2 regions of the Pseudomonas sp. RP-B7 genome follow, and region 1 is predicted to be linked to the other one. Evidence: predicted binding sites of a transcription regulator. Region 1 holds the regulator's gene; the other holds the start of a gene.
The links. Region 1 encodes sigma-54, which starts transcription at its own class of promoters, with help from an activator protein. Its sites were predicted from a motif close to ANTGGCATNNANNTTGCTNT; they were not measured.

Region 1 (4,182 bases):
GGCAAGACCACCTGCTTCTACATGATCGTCGGCCTGGTCCAGGCGGATCAGGGTCGCGTCCTGATCGACGACCTGGATGTCAGCCACCAGCCAATGCACGGTCGTGCACGGGCCGGTATCGGCTATCTTCCGCAAGAAGCGTCGATCTTCCGCAAACTGTCGGTGGCCGACAACATCATGGCGATCCTCGAGACCCGCAAGGAACTCGACCGTGATGGCCGTCGCAAGGAGCTGGAAAGCCTGCTGCAGGAATTCCACATCAACCACATTCGCGACAACCTCGGCATGAGCCTGTCCGGCGGCGAGCGTCGTCGCGTGGAAATCGCCCGCGCCCTGGCCACTGCGCCGAAATTCATCCTGCTGGACGAACCGTTTGCCGGCGTCGACCCGATCTCGGTCGGCGACATCAAACAAATCATCCACCACCTGAAAGCCAAGGGCATCGGTGTATTGATCACCGACCACAACGTGCGTGAAACCCTCGACATCTGCGAAACCGCATATATCGTCAACGATGGCCAGCTGATTGCCGAAGGCGACGCCGCCACGATCCTGGCCAACGAATTGGTGAAGGAAGTCTACCTGGGTCACGAGTTCCGCCTGTAAACACCGTGGTGTCACGGCCGCTGCCAAGATGCGCGGGAGTCAATGAAAACCTCCGGATTTTTATTGTTACCGTGCTCTAGGCAAAGCCCCCGACATCAGGCATATAATTTGCTTATGTTTGGCGCTCACGCGCCCTGTCGTGGATGGCGCATTGCGCCGGCGAATAAGGTGTTAAGCCCCTGCCATGAAACCATCGCTAGTCCTGAGAATGGGCCAGCAGCTGACGATGACACCGCAGCTGCAACAGGCCATCCGCCTGCTCCAATTGTCGACCCTGGACCTGCAACAGGAAATCCAGGAGGCCCTGGAGTCCAACCCGATGCTCGAACGCCAGGAAGAAGGCGACGACTTCGATAACGCAGACCCGCTGGCCGACAACATCGAGCAAAAACCCAATTCCGACGTGCAGGAACCTTCCTATCAGGAAACCGCCCCAACGGTGGATAACCTGGAAGAAGGTGAATGGAACGAACGCATTCCTAACGAACTTCCCGTGGATACCGCCTGGGAAGACGTCTACCAGACCAGCGCCAGCAGCCTGCCCAGCAACGATGATGATGAGTGGGACTTCACCACCCGCACCTCCGCCGGTGAAAGCCTGCAGAGCCATCTGTTGTGGCAATTGAACCTCGCGCCGATGTCGGACACCGATCGCCTGATCGCTGTGACCCTGATCGACTGCATCAACAACCAGGGCTACCTGGACGAGACGCTTGAGGAGATCCTCGAAGCGTTCGACCCGGAACTGGACATCGAACTGGACGAGATCGAAGCCGTCCTGCACCGCATCCAACAGTTCGAACCCGCCGGCATCGGCGCCCGCACCCTCAGCGAATGCCTGTTGCTGCAATTGCGCCAACTGCCTGCCAAGACGCCTTGGCTCGTTGAAGCCCAGCGCTTGGTGACCGACTACATCGACTTGCTGGGTAGCCGCGACTACAGCCAGTTGATGCGCCGCATGAAACTCAAGGAAGACGACCTGCGCCAGGTGATCGAGCTGGTACAGAGCCTCAATCCGCGCCCGGGCTCGCAGATCGAGTCCAGCGAAGCCGAATACGTGGTGCCTGACGTCATCGTGCGCAAGGACAACGAACGCTGGCTGGTGGAGTTGAACCAGGAGTCGGTGCCACGCCTGCGGGTCAACCCGCAATACGCCGGCTTTGTACGCCGCGCCGATACCAGCGCCGACAACACCTTCATGCGCAACCAGTTGCAGGAGGCCCGCTGGTTCATCAAGAGCCTGCAAAGCCGCAACGAAACTCTGATGAAAGTCGCCACCCAGATCGTCGAGCACCAGCGCGGCTTCCTGGAATACGGCGACGAAGCGATGAAACCGTTGGTGCTGCATGACATCGCCGAAGCAGTCGGCATGCACGAATCGACGATTTCACGGGTGACCACGCAGAAATTCATGCATACCCCACGGGGTATTTATGAGCTGAAATACTTTTTCTCCAGCCACGTCAGCACCTCCGAAGGCGGCGAATGCTCGTCCACGGCGATCCGCGCGATCATCAAAAAACTGGTTGCCGCGGAAAATCAGAAAAAGCCATTGAGTGACAGTAAGATCGCTGGTTTACTGGAGGCACAAGGCATTCAGGTCGCCCGTCGAACCGTCGCCAAGTACCGCGAGTCCCTCGGGATCGCGCCTTCCAGCGAGCGTAAGCGTTTGATGTGACGGGCGGGCCATAGCGTTCCAGTGGTGGGTATTCCTGCCCACCGCTTTATGCACTGGCAACGAAGGAGAAGCTGTATGCAAGTCAACATCAGTGGACACCAACTGGAAGTGACCGAACCGCTGCGCGCCTATATCGGCGAAAAACTCAAAAGAATTGAGGGGCATTTCGACAAGATCACCAACGTGCAAGTCATCATGACTGTCGAAAAGCTGAAGCAGAAAATCGAAGCCACCTTGCGTATACCCGGCGGGGAAGTAGTCGCTAATGCCGAGCATTCAGATATGTATGCCGCCATTGACGACCTGACCGACAAGCTGGATCGCCAAATCAAAAAGCATAAGGAAAAGCAGCAGAGCCTCCTCCAGGGCACAGGCCGCTAACACTCCCCACCCATGATTCGACTTGAAACCATCCTGACCCCCGGCCGTTCCCTCGTGAACGCGCCGGGTGGCAGTAAAAAGAAAGCCCTTGAGCAAATTGCCAACCTGATCAGCCGCGAAGTGCCTGACCTGGAGATGCAAGATGTCTACGAGGCTCTGATTGCCCGTGAAAAACTCGGCTCCACCGGTTTTGGCAACGGCATCGCCATTCCCCACTGCCGCCTCAAAAGTTGTGAGGCACCTGTCAGCGCCCTGCTGCACCTGGACGCTCCCATCGATTTCGACGCCATCGACGGCGCCCCGGTCGACCTGCTGTTTGTTCTGCTGGTCCCGCAAGCCGCCACCGATGCGCACCTGGAACTGCTCCGGCAGATCGCCAGCATGCTCGACCGCAAGGAAGTACGCGACAAACTGCGCAGTGCCAGCAGCAATGAGGCGCTGTATCAGGTAGTCCTGGATGAACAGAACGGGCAGTAATCATGCGTTTGATCATCGTCAGCGGCCGTTCCGGCTCGGGTAAAAGCACCGCCCTCAACGTACTTGAGGACAGTGGCTTCTACTGCATCGACAACCTGCCCGCCGGCCTGCTGCCAGAGCTCGCGGAACGCGCGTTGATCCACACCGAGCTGGCGCAACCGCTGGTGGCCGTATCGATCGATGCCCGCAACCTGCCCAGCCACCTTGAGCGGTTCCCGCAACTGCTCGAGGAAGTTCGCGCCAAGCACATTCATTGCGATGTGCTGTACCTGGACGCCGACGAAGAGACCCTGCTAAAGCGCTTCTCTGAAACCCGTCGACGCCACCCCCTCAGCAGCCCCCATCGCTCCCTGGCAGAAGCCATCGAGGACGAAACCAAGTTGCTGGGGCCGATCATTGACCTCGCCGACCTCAAGATCAACACCACCGGGCTCAACCTGTACCAGTTGCGTGATGCCATCAAGCTGCGTCTGCTGAACCAGCCCGAGCCGGGTACGGCATTCCTCGTCGAGTCGTTTGGCTTCAAGCGCGGCATGCCGGTGGACGCCGACCTGGTGTTCGATGTGCGCTGCCTGCCCAACCCTTATTGGAAACCGGAACTGCGTGATCAGTCCGGGCTGGACCAACCTGTGGCTGAATACCTGGCGGCGCAACCGGATGTCGAGGAGATGTTCCAGGACATTTCCAGCTACCTGCTCAAATGGCTGCCGCGCTTCGCTGCAAGCAATCGGGCGTATGTCACCATTGCCATTGGCTGCACCGGCGGCCACCACCGCTCGGTCTACCTGACCGAACGCCTGGGCCAACTGCTGCAACAAACCCTCAAGAACGTCCAGGTTCGCCACCGCGACCTTAGCTGAAAGGAACACCCCCGCGATGCCTGCTCTGGAAATTGAAATCATCAACAAGTTGGGGCTGCATGCCCGGGCTTCCGCGAAGTTCGTCGGCGTTGCCGGGCAGTTCCCCTGCCAGATCCGCGCGGGGCGTACGCCAGAGTCCATGGTCGATGGCAAAAGCATTATGGCCATGATGATGTTGGC
Region 2 (4,182 bases), on a different contig from region 1:
GGAACAGGTGGGAACGCTCCTTGACCCATTCACAGAAGCGGCTCATGCCATAACGGCTCAGGCCCTGCTGGGCAATGTCGCGAATATCCAGCCAGGTGGCGTTGATGTTTTCCCACATGTCGGCGGTAATTCGCCCACGCACCGCATGGGCACTGGCCCGCGCAGCGCCGAGGCAACTGTAGATGCTGGCCGGGTTGGCCGCGTCCAGGGCAAAGAAGTGCAGCAGGTGTTCGGCGTGCAGCTCAGCGTGGCGCTCGCGGTAGTCATCCAGGGTGCCGGTAATCAACAGCGGCATGGCCAGTTCATGCAGGCCATCACCGCGCCCGTCCTGGGGCATCAGCGACAGCGAATAGCTGACATCCAGCATCCGCGCGAGGTTTTCCGCGCGCTCCAGGTAGCGCGACATCCAATACAAATCCGAGGCAGTTCTACTCAACATGGCATCAGTCCTCCACCACCCAGGTGTCTTTGGTACCACCGCCCTGGGACGAATTAACCACCAGCGAACCCTCACGCAGCGCCACGCGGGTCAAACCGCCAGGCACTACACGGGTTTCCTTGCCGGACAGGACGAACGGACGCAGGTCGATATGACGTGGCGCGATGCCGTTTTCGACAAAGGTCGGGCACGTCGATAAACACAGGGTTGGCTGCGCGATATAGGCGTGGGGCTTGGCCTTGATACGTACACGGAAGGCCTCGATTTGCGCTGCGGTGGAGGCAGGGCCGACCAGCATGCCGTAGCCACCGGAGCCTTGGGTTTCCTTCACGACCAGATCCGGCAGGTTGGCCAGGACGTGGGACAGTTCGTCGGGCTTACGGCACTGGAAGGTAGGAACGTTCTTGAGGATAGGTTCTTCGTCCAGGTAAAAACGGATCATATCGGTGACGAATGGGTACACCGACTTGTCATCCGCCACCCCGGTGCCGATGGCATTCGCCAGCACGACATTGCCGGAGCGGTACGCGGCCAGCAGGCCGGGCACGCCGAGCATGGAGTCCGGATTGAACGCCAGCGGGTCGAGGAAGGCGTCGTCGAGGCGGCGGTAGATCACGTCCACGGCCTTGGGGCCATCGGTGGTGCGCATGAACACGCGGTCATCGCGTACGAACAGGTCGGCACCTTCCACCAGTTCCACGCCCATTTCCCGGGCCAGGAAGGCATGTTCGAAAAACGCGCTGTTGAAGCGCCCCGGGGTCAACACCACCACGCTGGGGTTGTCCAGGGGGCTGGAGCTTTTCAGGGTGTCGAGCAGCAGGTTGGGGTAATGGTCGATGGGCGCGATGCGTTGGGCGGCGAACAGCTCGGGGAACAGGCGCATCATCATCTTGCGGTCTTCGAGCATATAACTGACGCCGCTCGGTGTGCGCAGGTTGTCTTCCAGCACGTAGTAGGTGCCGTCGCCATCACGCACGAGATCGACCCCGGAGATGTGGGAATACAGGTCGCGGTGCAGGTCCAGGCCCTGCATTGCCAACTGGTATTGCTCGTTGGCCAGCACCTGCTCGGCGGGGATGATCCCGGCCTTGATGATGCGCTGATCGTGGTACAGGTCGGCGAGAAACATGTTCAGCGCCTTGACCCGCTGGATGCAGCCACGCTCGACAACCCGCCATTCGCTGGCCGGAATGCTGCGCGGGATGGTGTCGAAGGGAATCAAGCGCTCGGTGCCCTGCTCGTCACCGTAGAGGGTGAAGGTGATGCCGGCGCGGTGAAACAGCAAATCGGCTTCACGCCGGCGCTGGGCCAACAGATCATCTGGGGTTTCGGCCAACCAGCGGGCGAACTCGCGGTAATGAGGCCGGACCTGGCCTGCCCCATCGTACATTTCATCGTAATAAGTGCGGATCATGCCGAACTCCTTGTCACCCGGGCGCTAGAACCATCGCAAGGCCCGTGCCAGCGGCATAAACACTTAAAAATCAGTGAGTTGAATTAAAGCAAGGACACAAGCGCACCGTCCTGGTGCAGCCAGATGCCCGCCGTCCCGTCGCGCGCTTCATCGCAATGCGGGCTTTGACTATCAGCAGCATAGCCAGAGTTGATTTCACTGCCCGGCCAAGCCTGCGGATAATCGCCCCATCTGCTGAACACGCTCCTTCAGCACACCGCTCTTCCCTTTAGGCCACCCTTCTTGGGTGGCTTTTTTTTGGTGCTGAAAAATGGCGCACAAGTTCAGAATAGTTTTCCCACGCCACAAACAAAATCGGCCGACCCAAAGGTCAGCCGATACGCTGCGTTTTTTCATACAACTACATGGGTAACCCACGCACCTCCTGCTTGACGCCCCATCCTTCGATAATCCCGCCCAGAGGCTCTACCACCGCCCCAAAGTCCTGTTCGAAGTCTCCTATACCGTCGTAGGTGGCAAACATGATTTTGCTCAGTTCCAGATACCAGGCGCCATCGTCGCGCGCACTGACCTGGGCATTCAGGGATTCCCCACGAAACTCACCCGCAGCCCTGCGCGCACGTTCCTCATCCGGGAAAATGGCGTAGAACTCAATGGGGTGGAAACGCGAGAAGTCGAAGCCGCCTTCTTTCATGCGGCGCAGAACGTTGGTGCTGATGTCTTCTTGATAGGCTGTGCTCATGAAAAGTGCTCCTCTGACCGATGGATAGACTTTCCGTGCTTCCCGAGGCCCACGCCGTACTGGCGCATGGACTACGGCGATGACAACACCGCTGGAAAACAAGCATGTAGCTGACAAGACCAGACCTTAGCGATTCATTCGCTGATCTCGCTTGCAGAGTAGCGCGAAGCTTTGACCACCACCAGAGGCACTTTAGTGGCAACCACGCAATGTTCAGGCGGCGGGCAAAATGTCGAGGATTTGAATGCTGTTCTGATCTTTGAGGATTTTGACCGTCGGCTCAGACTGGCGCCCCTCAAGGTCATTGAGATCGAGTTCGGCGGCGACCGGCAGCAGCTTGTTGCGGATCATGTGCGCAGCTTCTTCAAGGCTGGGCTTTTCATTGCAGGTGAACTGCTCCACCGAAGTCTCGCCGTGATCATCAACGAAGGTAATGTTCCACGTTTGCATCGGTGCCTCCTCGATAAAGCCCATGTGTGGGCTCACATCCATCTGGACCTTGAGGGATCGCCAAACGTTCCACTCAAGGCTGGAGGCACCGGATCAGTTGCGCTTACTTCTCGGCGTGGTCCTTGAGGGCTTTCAAGGTGTTGAACGGCGCATCCACCACGAATTTGTTGGCCAACCACGATGGCACGCTGCCGCCTGGCTCGGTGTGCACCTGGTAAGTGACTTCGGTCAGGTTGTCGCCTTTGGGCACCAGTTTCCAGAAGCCCTCGACCTGGGCCACACGCACATAGCCTTTGACTTCCGGCTGGTAGGTCGGCACTTCCAGCAGCTTGCGCGTCAGGGTGCCGTCAGCGGCCTTGGAGGTGGTGATCTCCAGGATGGAGTCACGGTCGGTGACCGGGAACGGAGCCTTGAACTGGGTGTAGGTCCAGCTCTTGTCGCCTTCCTGCTTAAGCAGTTTTTGCGATTTGCACTCGTGAATCCAGGCACAGGCACCCGCAACGTCTTCTTGCAGTGCCTGGATCTTGGCCACCGGCGCCTTGATCGTGGTCACGCCGCGATAGGCCTTGTACTTGGAGCCGGCCACTTCGCTCAAGGACACCTTGATCCCGTCTTCATCTTTGGCGACCTGCCAATCCTCAGCCTGGGCCGTAGCAGCAAACAACACCGTAAACCCGCACAGCACAGCCATTCGTTTCAGCGAACCCATTGTTGTATTCCTTATTGTTGAAGTTCCGATAGTAAAGCCCATCAAGCCGCCGTCATCTGCTCCCACCAACCGATCAAGCGGATCGCATCGGCCTGGTCGGTACCGCAGACCTCGATGTCCGCCTTGAAATCACTGCATACCGCCGGCCGCTCCGGCTGCCCGAACAGCAGGCACAGTTGTTCGACCGACAGGTGCAGGCAGCGTTCGCCTGCCGGCTTGCCTTGTGGCATTCCCGGTAATGGCGAACTGATGGAGGGGGCGATGCAGCACGCGCCACAGCCTTCACGGCAATTCATGACAGGCAGGTCCTCGACGACTCAATGTGGATGGCCGGGCTAGAGTACGCCCTTAAACAGCCGTTTTAAAATGGTCTAACAGGGGTTTTTCGCAGAAAACAAAAATGACTGACCAGTCTCCGACACATGGTC

Region 2: a site for sigma-54 is predicted at 1,886-1,905, ahead of OPU96_RS16270 (circularly permuted type 2 ATP-grasp protein). Genes of this name have one in related genera too.

What each region holds. Positions count from the first base shown of each region.
Region 1 covers NZ_JAPFHC010000017.1:81,876-86,057, reverse strand. Annotated here, with positions in the region: gene lptB (LPS export ABC transporter ATP-binding protein) at 1-606, shown strand, start outside; gene OPU96_RS17020 (RNA polymerase factor sigma-54) at 791-2,284, shown strand; gene hpf (ribosome hibernation-promoting factor, HPF/YfiA family) at 2,360-2,665, shown strand; gene ptsN (PTS IIA-like nitrogen regulatory protein PtsN) at 2,678-3,142, shown strand; gene rapZ (RNase adapter RapZ) at 3,145-4,002, shown strand; gene OPU96_RS17000 (HPr family phosphocarrier protein) at 4,019-4,182, shown strand, end outside.
Region 2 covers NZ_JAPFHC010000016.1:54,304-58,485, forward strand. Annotated here, with positions in the region: gene OPU96_RS16265 (alpha-E domain-containing protein) at 1-439, opposite strand, end outside; gene OPU96_RS16270 (circularly permuted type 2 ATP-grasp protein) at 444-1,853, opposite strand; gene OPU96_RS16275 (ribonuclease E inhibitor RraB) at 2,254-2,595, opposite strand; gene OPU96_RS16280 (hypothetical protein) at 2,809-3,045, opposite strand; gene OPU96_RS16285 (START domain-containing protein) at 3,149-3,754, opposite strand; gene OPU96_RS16290 (YkgJ family cysteine cluster protein) at 3,796-4,050, opposite strand.